Regions from separate parts of the Pseudomonas sp. RSB 5.4 genome, predicted to be linked through region 3. Evidence: predicted binding sites of a transcription regulator. Region 3 holds the regulator's gene; each other region holds the start of a gene.

Region 1 (4,660 bases), 3.0 Mb from region 3:
CGGCGTGACCCAATGGCCCATGCGGTTGCTGACCAATAGCGGCAGATCCGAGTGATAAAAGCCGATCACCGGCACATCCAGTTGGCGTCGTGCATCCAGCGCTGCCCAGGCAGTCAGGTACGGGTCGCCGACTTCGATCAGGTCGGGCTGCAAATCCTGCAGGACATTGCGCCACGGCGCCAGACGCAGCGGGAAGCGATAGCCTTTGCCAAACGGCAGTGCAGGCGCGGGCACCGTGTAGACGCCATCGTGTTCACTAAAGTGTGCGCCGGGGATCAGCAGGCTGTGGCGAATGCCCGGTTTGACGCCCAGCCGACGATGCTTGGCGTCCAGATAGGTGCGTACGCCGCCGCTGGCCGGGGCGTAGAACATGGTGATGTCGGCGATGTGCACAATGACGAACCCTCCGCTGTGTTGCTCTCCCTTGGTTGACCTTTATCCAGAATAGATGTTCGGTCGGGATTGCGCGGGGGGAGTGTCAGGGAGGGGGGTGGTGTTTGACAGGACGCCTTCGCGAGCAAGCCCGCTCCCACAGGGATCTGCAAACGACACAGATCCAATGTGGGAGAACAGGGTGTTGTAGGCGATATGCGCGGGGGGAGTATCAGGGAGGGGTTGTGGTGTTTGACAAGATGCTTTCGCGAGCAGGCTCGCTCCCACAGGGATCTGCAAACGACACAGATCCAATGTGGGAGAACAGGGTGTTGTAGGTGATATGCGCGGGGGGAGTGTCAGGGAGGGGGTGTGGTGTTTGACAGGACGCCTTCGCGAGCAAGCTCGCTCCCACGGGGATCTGCAAACGACACAGATCCAATGTGGGAGAACAGGGTGTTGTAGGTGATATGCGCGGGGGGGGGGGGAGTGTCTGCGAGGGGTTGTGGTGTTTGACAGGATGCCTTCGCGAGCAGGCTCGCTCCCACAGTGGTTTTTGGTGGAACTCACAATGTGTGAACACCGAAGATCCAATGTGGGAGCGGGCTTGCTCGCGAAGAGGCCAGTGGCAGCGCCTTAAATTCTGAAGCTACCGACCAACTGCTTCAGCCGCGAAGCCTGCTGTTCCAGATCCGAGCACGCGCGCAACGTCGCCTGCAGGTTCTCGACGCCTTCCTGGTTCAGCGTGTTGATCTCGGTGATGTCGACGTTGATCGACTCGACCACCGCGGTCTGCTCCTCGGTCGCGGTCGCTACCGACTGGTTCATCCCGTCGATTTCGCCGATGCGCTGGGTCACGCTGTTGAGGCGTTCGCCGGCGAGGTTGGCGATTTCCACGCTGTCCTGGCTGTGGCGCTGACTGTCGCTCATGGTGCTCACCGATTCACGGGCGCCGACCTGCAGCTCCTCGATCATGGTCTGCACCTGCTGCGCCGATTCCTGGGTGCGGTGCGCCAGGTTGCGCACTTCGTCGGCGACCACGGCAAAGCCGCGTCCGGCCTCACCGGCCCGCGCCGCTTCGATCGCCGCGTTAAGCGCCAGCAGGTTGGTCTGCTGGGAGATGCTGGTGATCACTTCCAGAATCTGCCCGATGTTCACGGTTTTGCTGTTCAGCGACTCGATGTTGCTGCTGGAGGCGCTGAGCATGCTCGACAGTTGATTCATCGCCTTGATGCTGCGATCCACCACTTGCTGGCCGTCTTCGGCGAGGCCGCGGGCGTCACTGGCCTGGTTCGAAGCTTGCGCGGCGTTGCGGGCGATTTCCTGGGCGGCGGCGCCCAACTGATTGATCGCGGCGGCGACGCTGCTGGTGCGCGAGGCTTGCTGATCGGAGTTGTACATCGACGAGTTGGACGCCGCGACCACGCGCAACGCGACCTCGTTGACTTGCCCGGTGGCCGAAGACACTTCGCGGATCGAGCCGTGAATACGCTCGACGAAACGGTTGAATGCGGTACCCAACACACCGAATTCATCGTTATTGACGATGGTCAGGCGCTTGGTCAGGTCGCCTTCACCGTCAGCGATGTCTTCCATGGCGCGGGTCATGACGTGCAGTGGCTGGATCAGCAGGCGAATCAGCATGCCCAGCAGCGCGATGATGATGACCACCGCAATCACCGTGGCAATCACCGCCGAGGTGCGGAACTCACTGAGCATCGCGAAGGCTTTGTCCTTGTCCACCGACAAACCGATGTACCAGTTGACCGAAGGCAGGCCTTTGATCGGGGTGAAGCTGACGATGCGGGTCTTGCCATCGACGGTGATTTCACTGAAGTCGCTGCTGATGCGCGGGGTGTCCTGCGGATAGGCTTCTTTCAGCGACTTCATCACCAGCGCCTTGTCCGGGTGCACCAGGATCTTGCCGTCGGCGCTGACCAGGAACGCGTAGCCCATGCCGGAGAAGTCCCGGGCGGTGAGGGTGTCGACCAGGGTTTGCAGGCTCAGGTCACCGCCCACCACGCCAACGCTCTGGCCGGCCTTTTTCGAGGCGGTGGCGATGGAGATGATCAACTGCCCGGTGGCGGCGTCGATGTACGGCTCGGTCAGGGTCGACGCGCTGCTGCTCTCGGCCCCTTTGTACCAAGGGCGCACCCGTGGATCGAAGCCGTCCGGCATCTTCACGTCCGGGCGGATGGTGAAGTGACCGGTGGCATCGCCGAGGTAAGTGGCCATGAACGTCGAGGTCAGGGATTTCTGTTCCAGCAGGCTGGCGACGTTGGCGGGTTCCGGATTGATGGCGATGTTCTGGGCGGCGTTCTCGACCAGCAGAATGCGCCCGTTGAGCCAGGTCTGGATGTTATCGGCAGTGACTTCGCCCATCTCGTTGAGATAGTTGTTCAGGTCAGCGCGGATCGCGTTGCGTTGCAGCCAGTCGTTGTACAGCGTGAACGAGGCGAAAGCGGCGATGACGATGAGGCCGGCGGCAAGCAAAATTTTATGGCTGAAGCGCAGATTTTTGTTCATGGCTTGGGGTTCCGCTAAGGTCTTAATGTCCTGGGCGTGCTTTTATAAAGGCGCGCAATATGGGCAAGGGTGAAACAAACTGATATTTCCGACTCTCCTTAGGGAAATGTCCGACCGACTTTTCAGTCAGGTTCTCGCCTTTATCTATCGGCCATACCGGATTAAAGATTAACCATAGGTGACAAAATGCCTGACACATCGCAACTCGTTATCGGCGCCGATCTGGCGGGGCAACCGATTGCTCAGGCCATGCGCCTGGCGAACCGCCACGGGCTGATCGCCGGTGCGACCGGGACTGGCAAGACCGTGACTTTGCAGCGTCTTGCCGAAGCATTCAGTGATGCCGGCGTCGCGGTGTTCGCCGCTGACATCAAGGGCGACCTGTGCGGGCTGGGTGCTGCCGGCAATCCGCAGGGCAAGGTCGCCGAGCGCATCGCCGGCATGCCTTGGCTCGATTACAAGCCGCAGGCCTATCCGGTGACGTTGTGGGACATTCACGGCGAATCCGGTCATCCGTTGCGCACTACGTTGAGTGAAATGGGCCCGTTGCTGATCGGCAGCCTGCTGGAGCTGACCGACAGCCAGCAGGCCGCGCTGTACGCGGCCTTTAAAGTAGCGGACCGCGAAGGCCTGTTGCTGCTGGACCTGAAAGACCTCAAGGCGCTGCTCAATCACCTCAAGGACAATCCGCAGCTGCTCGGCGAAGACGCCGCGCTGATGACCACCGGTTCCAGTCAGGCGCTGTTGCGTCGGCTGGCGACCCTGGAGCAGCAGGGCGCTGAAGCCTTGTTCGGCGAACCGGCGCTGCAACTGGAAGACATTCTGCAACCGGCCGCCGATGGCCGTGGGCGCATTCATTTGCTCGATGCCAGCCGCCTGGTCCACGAAGCGCCGAAGGTCTACGCGACCTTTCTGCTGTGGCTGCTGGCCGAGTTGTTCGAGCAGTTGCCGGAGCGCGGCGATGCCGACAAACCGCTGCTGGCGTTGTTCTTCGATGAGGCGCACCTGTTGTTCGGCGATACGCCCAAGGCGTTGCAGGACCGGCTTGAGCAAGTGGTGCGATTGATCCGCTCCAAGGGCGTCGGGGTGTATTTCGTTACTCAGTCGCCGAGTGATTTGCCGGACAGCGTGCTGGCGCAACTCGGTCTGCGGATCCAGCACGGCTTGCGCGCGTTCACCGCCAAGGAACAGAAATCCCTGCGTGCGGTGGCGGATGGTTTTCGGCCAAATCCGGCGTTTGACACCTTGTCGGTGCTGACGGAGCTCGGCATCGGCGAAGCGTTGGTCGGTTCGCTTGCCGAGAAGGGAACACCGGAAATGGTCCAGCGGGTGTTGGTGGCACCGCCGCAATCGCGGATCGGGCCGTTGAGCGAAACCGAGCGCACGATGCTGATTGCCGGCTCGCCGTTCAAGGGCCGTTATGACAAGCCGATTGATCGTGAGTCGGCGTACGAAATCCTGATGGGCCGCAAGGATCTGGCGCCGCCGGCAGAAACACCGGCCGGCAAGCCGGCAGCCGAGGAACCGAGCCTGGCCGATCGTGCCGGGGAGTTTCTGGGGACGGCGGCGGGGCAAGCGCTGAAGTCGGCGATGCGCCAGGCGGCCAATAATCTGGGTAAACAACTGGTGCGCGGCTTGATGGGCTCGTTGCTCGGTGGCAGCAAACGGCGTTGAGCCAAACTGTGGGAGCGGGCTTGCTCGCGAAAGCGGGCTGCCAGTTAACAATAATGTTGACTGAAAGGACGCCTTCGCGAGCAAGCCC
Region 2 (4,660 bases), 2.7 Mb from region 3:
TACCGGCTCGTGAAGTGGCCTACGACTCGCTGGTGATCAGTGTCGGCAGCACCACCAACGACTTCGGTACCCAGGGCGCGGCGCAGCACTGCCTGTTCCTCGACACTCGTAAACAGGCCGAGCGTTTTCACCAGCAACTGCTCAACCACTATCTGCGCGCGCATGCCGGGCAGACCGATGTGATCGAGCAGATCAGTGTGGCGATCGTCGGGGCCGGCGCCACGGGCGTCGAGCTGGCGGCAGAACTGCACAATGCCGCACACGAACTGGCGGCATACGGTCTGGACCGGATCAAACCGGAAAACATGCACATCACCCTGATCGAAGCCGGCCCACGGGTGTTGCCAGCCCTGCCGGAGCGCATCAGCAGCCCGGTGCACAAGACCCTGGAGAAACTCGGGGTCAATGTGATGACCAACGCTTCGGTCAGCGAAGTGACCGCCGACAGCCTGATCACCGCCGATGGCAACGTGATCAAGGCCAGCCTGAAAGTCTGGGCCGCCGGGATTCGCGCGCCGGGTTTCCTCAAGGACATCGACGGTCTGGAAACCAACCGTATCAATCAGCTGCAAGTGCTGCCGACGTTGCAGACCACCCGCGACGAAAACATTTTCGCCTTCGGTGACTGCGCCGCGTGCCCGCAACCGGGTTCGGATCGCAACGTGCCACCGCGTGCGCAAGCCGCGCACCAACAAGCTTCGTTACTGGCCAAGTCGCTCAAGCTGCGCATCGAAGGCAAGACCCTGCCGGAGTACAAATACACCGACTACGGCTCGCTGATTTCGCTGTCGCGTTTTTCCGCTGTGGGTAACTTGATGGGTAACCTGACGGGCAGTGTGATGCTGGAGGGCTGGCTGGCGCGGATGTTCTACGTGTCGCTGTACCGCATGCACCAGATGGCGCTGTACGGGCCGTTCCGCACGGCGATGCTGATGCTGGGCAGCAAGATCGGTCGCGGCACCGAGCCGCGCTTGAAACTGCATTGATCTAAAACGGTGGGAGCGGGCTTGCTCGCGAAGAGGTCGTGTCATTCAACATTCATGTCGACTGATACACCGCTTTCGCGAGCAAGCCCGCTCCCAAATTGTTTTGCGCAGCTCACAAATCCAGCAATCGATCTCTGTTCATCAGAGCTGGAAGCGCCGCACCATACCTTGCAGCGCGTTGGCCAGTTGCGACAGTTCGTGACTCGACGCGCGGGTCTGATCGGCGCCCGCTGCCGAACGGACCGACAGGTCGCGAATGTTCACCAGGTTACGATCCACTTCCCGCGCAACTTGCGCCTGCTCTTCGGCGGCACTGGCGATCACCAGATTGCGCTCATGAATCTCATGCACTGACGCGGTGATGGTTTCCAGCGCCTCCCCGGCGCGCTCGGCCAACGCCAGCGTGGTCGTGGCCCGTGCAGCACTGGCCTGCATCGAATCCAGCGCCAGGCTTGAACCACTGCGCATGCCCTGCACCATCTGCTCGATCTCCTGCGTCGATTGCTGGGTGCGATAGGCCAGCGCCCGCACTTCATCGGCGACCACCGCAAAACCTCGTCCGCTCTCCCCTGCGCGGGCCGCCTCGATGGCGGCGTTGAGCGCGAGCAGGTTGGTCTGCTCGGCAATGGCACGGATCACATCCAGCACTTTGCCGATGTCCTGTGACTGGTTGGCCAGCGATTGCACCAACTCGCCGGTGTGCTGCACGTCGCTGGCCAGCGCATTGATGGCCGATGCGGTGTCGCTGACCCGCGCCTGTCCCAGTTGCGCCGACTCACTGGATTGACGGGTGGCATCGGACGTCGACACCGCGTTGCGCGCGACTTCTTCAACGGCCGTGGTCATTTCATTGACCGCCGTGGCGGCCTGTTCGATTTCGTTGTTCTGCTGCTGCAGACCTTGTGTGCTGCCGAGCGTCACCGCATTCAGCTCATCAGCAGCGGTGGCCAGTTGCGTGGCCGAACCGCTGATGCCTTGCAGCGTTTCCCGCAGGTTCTGCTGCATGGTCGCCAGCGCCTTGAGCAAACGACTGACCTCATCGTTGCCGTGGGTTTCGATCGGTCGGGTCAGATCGCCCCGGGCCACGCTTTCGGCAGCGCTGACAGCGCTGCTCAGCGGACGGACGATGCTGCGGGTGAGCAACATGGCCAGGGCCACCGTGGCCAGCGCCGCCAGCGCGATGAACAGACTGACGATGGTGCGCGAGGTCTGATAGTGGTCAGCGGATTTCTGGCTTTCAGCGGCCACCTGTCTGGCGAACAGATCCGCCAGGTCATTGAGTTGCTTGCCGGAGCCGTCGACCACGGTTTTCATATCAATCAGCAGCAGTTTGGTCAGTGCGTCACGCTGGCCTTGATCGGCCAGGGTGAAGGATTGCGCGATGCCGGTGCGATATGCGGCAAAGGTTTTTTTGAACTGGTCATAGAGCTGCTGGCCTTCCGGCGTGGTGACCAGTTTGTCGTAGGCGGCGATCTTCTCGCTCAGCTCTTTGTCGCGGGTGTCCATCTGGCTGCGGTAAGTCGCGATGTTCTTCGGATCCTGATCAAGTGCCATGCGCAGGGAAATCGTGCGGATCCGCAGCATCAACTCACGAATCTCGTCGCCGCCGCGAATGCTCGGCAGCCACTGGCTCTCTACCGCGACCTCACTGTCACGGATGCTCGACATCTGCCCCAAGGCAAATACCCCAAGCAACGCCACCAGTACCGCGATCAGGGCAAAACCCAGTGCGGCACGTGGAGCAATATTCAACTGACGAAGCAACATGAGGACGCCCTTATTCTTGTATTGGCCAGATTGAAGGGGCGAACAGCGGCAGTCCCCTCTCGTTAGCGGGCTATCGGCAAGTTGTACGATGACTTGAAGGGAATTGTCTTTCGCGAGGACAAAAAAAATCCCCGTATCTTTCGATACGAGGATTTTCAATATGGTCGGGGTAAGGGGATTCGAACTCCTGACATCCTGCTCCCAAAGCAGGCGCGCTACCGGACTGCGCTATACCCCGGTAAAAAAAAGGCGACCTTTCAAAGATCGCCTTCTTCGATCAGCGCTTTTGGCCTCTGATCTTAAGATTCGATCCCAGCGCTAACTGGTTTCAAAAATGGTGGGTCGTGTGGGATTCGAACCTACGACCAATTGGTTAAAAGCCAACTGCTCTACCAACTGAGCTAACGACCCAAAAATGGTCGGGGTAAGGGGATTCGAACTCCTGACATCCTGCTCCCAAAGCAGGCGCGCTACCGGACTGCGCTATACCCCGGCTTGAAATTGGCTCCGTGACCAGGACTCGAACCTGGGACCCAATGATTAACAGTCATTTGCTCTACCGACTGAGCTATCACGGAACTACATATTTCAATTTACAACAGTGAAACTTGAAGCTTCTCGACATCGTTTTCGCATCGCTGCGTTCGTGTGTCTGAGGCGCGCTATTCTACAACCTAGAACACCTCTGTCAACCCCCTAAATTGCTTTCAAGTTAATGATTTGCAACTTATTTCAGTTTTCAACCCAGTGGGTTGAAACGCTGCCGGTGACTGACTGCGGGGCGCACTTTACAAGCCTTTTCCTTAGAGTTCAACAGCCTAACGAAAAAAAGGCCTCGCAAAGCGAGGCCTTCCTTATTTCATTGGCGTTGAGGCTCAGTCGAAAACGATTTCGTCGTTGACCACTTTGCCGGTTGCCGTGTCGCCTGGCAGGAAATGCCCCGACAGGATCAGCTGCGCCAACGGGTTTTCGATCCAGCGCTGGATCGCACGTTTGAGCGGACGTGCGCCATAAACCGGGTCGTAACCCACGGCAATCAACTTGTCCATCGCTTCCGGACTCAGTTCCAGCTTCAGCTCGCGCTCGGCCAGACGACTGCGCAGACGGCCCAACTGGATCTCGGTGATGCCCGCGATCTGATCCCGCGCCAATGGCTCGAAGATCACCACTTCGTCGACCCGGTTGATGAACTCGGGACGGAAGTGCGACGTCAGCGCGTCCATCACCGCTGCACGCTGGGCCTCACGGTCACCGACCAGTTCCTGGATCTGCGACGAACCGAGGTTCGAGGTCATGACGATCACGGTATTGCGGAAATCCACCGTGCGTCCGTGGCTGTCGGTCAGTCGTCCATCCTCCAGCACTTGCAGCAGGATGTTGAACACATCCGGGTGCGCCTTCTCGACCTCATCCAGCAGGATCACCGAGTAAGGCTTGCGACGCACCGCTTCGGTCAGGTAACCACCCTCCTCGTAGCCAACATAGCCTGGTGGTGCGCCGATCAGCCGTGCCACGGAATGTTTCTCCATGAACTCGGACATATCGATCCGCACCATAGCCTCTTCAGTATCAAAGAGGAATTCGGCCAGCGCCTTGCACAGCTCGGTTTTACCGACACCGGTCGGGCCGAGGAACATGAACGAGCCGCTTGGACGATTCGGATCCGCCAGCCCGGCACGCGAACGCCGTACTGCGTTGGCCACCGCAACCACCGCTTCGTCCTGACCGATCACGCGCTGGTGCAGCAGGCTTTCCATCTTCATCAGCTTGTCGCGCTCGCCTTCGAGCATTTTCGACACCGGAATACCGGTCCACTTCGACACGACTTCGGCGATTTCCTCTTCGGTCACCTTGCTGCGCAGCAACTGGTTTTCGCTCTTGCCGTGCTGGTCGACCATTTGCAGGCT
Region 3 (4,660 bases):
GCGCACCAGACGGTTACGCACCAGTACCAGTTCGCCGACCATATTCATGATTTCGTCGAGACGCGCGGTATCGACACGAACAGTGGTTTCGGCTTCGCTGGCCGGTTTTTCCGGTGGCGGAACAGCGGCGGCACGCGCCGGCGCCGGTGCAGCAGCGGCGGCCGGTTTTGGCGCTTCGGCTTTTGGCTCAGGCTTGGGTGCAGCTTTCGGTGCAGCAGCCGGTGCAGCGGCGGCCTTGGCGGCTGGCGCGGCCACAGTCGACGCGGTGCCCGCAGCAGCGGCGCCGACATCGGTGAACTTGCCTTTGCCGTGCAACTCATCGAGCAGCGATTCGAATTCGTGATCGCTGATCAGATCACTGCCGGCGGCAGCGGCAACCGGAGCGGCTGGCGCAGCCGGTGCCGAGGCAATCGCCGACTCGAGTGCTTCAACGGCAAAGTTACCCTTGCCATGCAACTGATCGAGCAGTGCTTCGAATTCGTCGTCGGTGATGTCCGAGCTGTCACCGGCAGCCGGTGCCGCCGGAGCGGCCGCTGTCGGTGCCACGGCGTCTGGCGCGAACTGGCCCTTGCCGTGCAACTGATCGAGCAACGACTCGAATTCAGCGTCGGTAATTTCATCGCTCGCTGCCGTATCGGCAGTTGGCGCAGGTGCAGCAGCGGCCGGGGCTTCGGCTTCAGCCTTGACGGCGTTCAGCGAATCCAGCAGCTGTTCAAATTCGTTATCGGTGATGTCGCCGGAATCGCCTTCGACGACCAGCTCTTCGATCATCTCGGCCACTGGCGAAGCCGGGGCTTCGTCCGCCGATTGCGGTTCGGCCAGACGCGCCAGCGCAGCCAGCAGTTCCGGGGTTGCAGCAGTGATCGGTGCACGCTCACGGACTTCGCTGAACATGCTGTTCACCGCGTCCAGTGCTTCAAGCACCACGTCCATCAGTTCTGCATCAACGCGACGCTCACCCTTGCGCAGGATGTCGAACACGTTTTCGGCGATGTGACAGCACTCCACCAGCTCATTGAGCTGAAGGAAGCCGGCGCCCCCTTTTACAGTGTGGAAACCGCGAAAAATTGCGTTGAGCAGATCTGCGTCATCCGGGCGGCTTTCCAGCTCGACCAGTTGCTCGGACAGTTGCTCAAGAATCTCGCCGGCCTCAACCAGGAAATCCTGAAGGATCTCTTCATCGGCGCCGAAGCTCATTAATGGGGTGCTCCTACAGGTCTAAAAACCTAAACTCAAAATCCAAGGCTGGATAACAAATCGTCCACATCGTCCTGACCGGACACAACGTCTTCTCGTTTATCGGCATGAATCTGCGGACCTTCACCCTGCGAGAGATGTTTTTGTGGATCTTTTTCTGCAAGCATCGCGGCACGGTCGTGTTCGATGCCCGCAAAGCGGTCAACCTGACTGGCCATGAGGACGAGTTTGAGCAAATTGCTTTCGACTTCGGTGACCAGCTGGGTCACACGCTTGATCACTTGACCGGTGAGGTCCTGGTAATCCTGAGCCAGCAGGATGTCGTTGAGGTTGCTCGACACCGCACGGTTGTCCGTGCTGCTGCGTGACAGAAAACCGTCGACCCGGCGCGCCAGCTCGCGGAACTCTTCAGCCCCGACCTCGCGACGCATGAAGCGGCCCCAATCGGTGCTCAGGGCCTGGGCTTCTTCAGCCAGGCCATTGACCACCGGGGTGGCGCTTTCCACCAGATCCATGGTGCGGTTGGCCGCGGCTTCGGTCAGCTTGACCACATAGCCCAGGCGTTCGGTGGCGTCGGTGATTTGCGACACTTCCTCGGCCTGCGGCATGTGCGGATCGATCTGGAAATTGACGATCGCACTGTGCAGTTCGCGTGTGAGCTTGCCCACTTCCTGATACAGGCCGCGGTCACGGGTCTGATTGAGCTCATGGATCAGTTGCACAGCGTCGCCGAACCTGCCTTTTTCAAGGCTCTCGACCAGTTCGACCGCGTGTTTTTTCAGGGTCGACTCGAAATCGCCCTGTGAAGATTCGTTATGCTCCATAGCTCCCCCGCGCGTCATCAGCCGATGCGTTCGAAAATCTTCTCGATTTTGTCTTTCAACGCCTGAGCCGTGAAAGGTTTGACCACGTAGCCGTTCACACCGGCCTGAGCGGCCTCGATGATCTGCTCGCGCTTGGCTTCAGCGGTCACCATCAGCACCGGCAGATGCTTGAGTTTTTCATCGGCACGCACGTGGCGCAGCAAGTCGATACCGGTCATGCCCGGCATGTTCCAGTCCGTTACCAGAAAGTCGATGCTGCCGCTGTTGAGCACCGGAATGGCGGTAGTGCCATCGTCGGCCTCGACGGTGTTGGTGAACCCAAGATCCCGCAGCAGGTTCTTGATGATCCGCCGCATCGTTGAGAAGTCATCAACGATGAGGATTTTCATGTCTTTGTTCAATTCGACCTCCAAGCAGTCTTAAACGCGCCCAGCACCTGGACGCGCCACTTCAATCAATCGGCGCAGCACTCGAAGACTGTCTGGAGCACAACAGAGCAAGACCGGTGCCGTTCATCACCGCACCAGCCTCGTTCGCAGTGTCCCCACACTGCCTTCAGCGCGCTCGCCACTCCCCCAAACGCCCCCGCAAACGGGCCGCGCACTGGCTGTGTAACTGGCTGACCCGCGATTCACTGACGCCAAGGACTTCACCGATCTCCTTGAGGTTCAGCTCTTCGTCGTAGTACAGCGCCAACACCAGTCGCTCACGCTCCGGCAAATTGGCAATCGCGTCCGCCAGCGCCGCCTGGAAGCGTTCATCTTCCAGATCGCGTGACGGCTCAAGATGAGCACTGGCGCCATCCTCGTGCAGCCCTTCGTGTTCGCCGTCCTGCAACAGGTCGTCGAAACTGAACAGCCGGCTGCCCAGGGTGTCATTCAAAATCCCGTAGTAATCGTCGAGACTCAATTGGAGTTCGGCCGCAACCTCGTGATCTTTAGCGTCACGGCCGGTTTTAGCTTCAATTGCCCGAATTGCGTCACTGACCATACGGGTGTTGCGGTGAACCGAGCGCGGTGCCCAATCCCCTTTGCGTACTTCGTCGAGCATCGCGCCGCGGATCCGGATGCCCGCGTACGTTTCGAAACTGGCGCCTTTGCTGGCGTCGTATTTGGTCGAGACTTCGAGCAGGCCGATCATCCCGGCCTGAATCAGGTCTTCAACCTGCACACTCGCCGGCAAGCGCGCCAGCAGGTGATAGGCAATGCGCTTGACCAGTGGCGCGTAACGCTCGATCAACTCGTACTGCGCGTCACGTGCCGACTTCTTGTAGTAGTTCATACCGCTGGCGGTCATAGCACAGGCCCTGCCGTTTGCTGCACGAGGCGCTCGACGAAAAACTCCAGGTGGCCACGCGGGTTGGCAGGCAGCGGCCAGGTATCGACCTTCTGCGCGATCGCCTTGAACGCCAGCGCGCACTTGGAACGCGGAAAGGCTTCATAGACCGCTCGCTGCTTCTGCACTGCCTTGCGCACGCTTTCGTCGTACGGCACCGCGCCGACGTATTGTAAGGCGACGTCGAGGAAGCGATCCGTGACCTTGGTCAACTTGGCGAACAGGTTGCGCCCTTCCTGCGGGCTCTGCGCCATGTTGGCCAGCACGCGGAAGCGGTTCATGCCGTAGTCGCGGTTGAGCAGTTTGATCAGCGCGTAGGCGTCGGTGATCGAGGTCGGCTCGTCGCAGACCACCAGCAACACTTCCTGCGCGGCGCGGACAAAACTGACTACCGAGTCACCAATACCTGCAGCGGTGTCGATCACCAGCACATCGAGGTTGTCGCCGATGTCGCTGAAGGCCTGAATCAGACCGGCGTGTTGTGCCGGGCTCAGGTGCACCATGCTCTGGGTGCCGGAAGCGGCCGGCACGATGCGGATCCCGCCGGGGCCCTGCAACAGCACGTCGCGCAGCTCACAGCGGCCTTCGATGACATCGGCCAAAGTGCGTTTGGGGGTCAGTCCCAGCAGAACGTCGACGTTCGCCAGCCCCAGATCGGCGTCCAGCAGCATGACCCGACGGCCAAGCTCTGCCAGCGCCAGAGACAAGTTCACTGACACGTTAGTCTTGCCGACGCCACCTTTGCCGCCGGTCACCGCGATCACCTGTACGGGATGCATGCTGCCCATGTTATTTCTTTACCTTGTCTTGCATAGACGGAGGCCACATTACTGGCTGCGCGTTCTCAACCGGAACAATGCATGGCAGACCATCGATGTAGGTACAAAAACTGTTCATTACCTCAGCCAACCTGCTTGGTCGGGCTGTGGTAGATATCAGCGAACATGTCAGCCATGGCTTCTTCGCTGGGTTCTTCCTGCATTTGCACGCTGACGGCGCGGCTGACCAATTGATGACGGCGCGGCAGATGCAGATCATCCGGAATCCGTGGGCCGTCGGTCAGGTAGGCGACCGGCAGTTCATGACTGATCGCCAGGCTCAACACTTCGCCAAGGCTGGCCGTCTCATCCAGTTTAGTCAGGATGCAGCCGGCAAGCCCGCAACGCTTGTAACTGTGATAAGCGGCGGTTAGAACCTGTTTCTGGCTGGTGGTTGCCAGCACCAGATAATTTTTTGAACGGATGCCACGCCCGGCCAGACTTTCCAGCTGCATGCGCAGTGCCGGATCGCTGGCCTGCAGGCCG

What was found. Region 3 encodes FliA, which starts transcription of late flagellar genes. Its sites were predicted from a motif close to CTAAAGTTTNNNNNNNNNNNGCCGNTAA; they were not measured.
Region 1: the regulator FliA is predicted to act here: its motif matches at 3,043-3,070, upstream of V9L13_RS14255 (methyl-accepting chemotaxis protein).
Region 2: the regulator FliA is predicted to act here: its motif matches at 2,824-2,851, upstream of V9L13_RS16380 (methyl-accepting chemotaxis protein).

What each region holds. Positions count from the first base shown of each region.
Region 1 is NZ_CP146986.1:3,153,316-3,157,975, reverse strand. It holds gene V9L13_RS14260 (glycosyltransferase family 1 protein) at 1-372, opposite strand, end outside; gene V9L13_RS14255 (methyl-accepting chemotaxis protein) at 1,009-2,898, opposite strand; gene V9L13_RS14250 (helicase HerA-like domain-containing protein) at 3,085-4,572, shown strand.
Region 2 is NZ_CP146986.1:3,631,997-3,636,656, forward strand. It holds gene V9L13_RS16375 (NAD(P)/FAD-dependent oxidoreductase) at 1-986, shown strand, start outside; gene V9L13_RS16380 (methyl-accepting chemotaxis protein) at 1,128-2,753, opposite strand; tRNA gene V9L13_RS16385 (tRNA-Pro) at 2,915-2,991, opposite strand; tRNA gene V9L13_RS16390 (tRNA-Lys) at 3,089-3,164, opposite strand; tRNA gene V9L13_RS16395 (tRNA-Pro) at 3,170-3,246, opposite strand; tRNA gene V9L13_RS16400 (tRNA-Asn) at 3,256-3,331, opposite strand; gene clpB (ATP-dependent chaperone ClpB) at 3,629-4,660, opposite strand, start outside.
Region 3 is NZ_CP146986.1:121,038-125,697, reverse strand. It holds gene V9L13_RS00545 (chemotaxis protein CheA) at 1-1,197, opposite strand, end outside; gene V9L13_RS00540 (protein phosphatase CheZ) at 1,233-2,021, opposite strand; gene V9L13_RS00535 (chemotaxis response regulator CheY) at 2,039-2,410, opposite strand; gene fliA (RNA polymerase sigma factor FliA) at 2,577-3,317, opposite strand; gene fleN (flagellar synthesis regulator FleN) at 3,314-4,144, opposite strand; gene flhF (flagellar biosynthesis protein FlhF) at 4,258-4,660, opposite strand, start outside.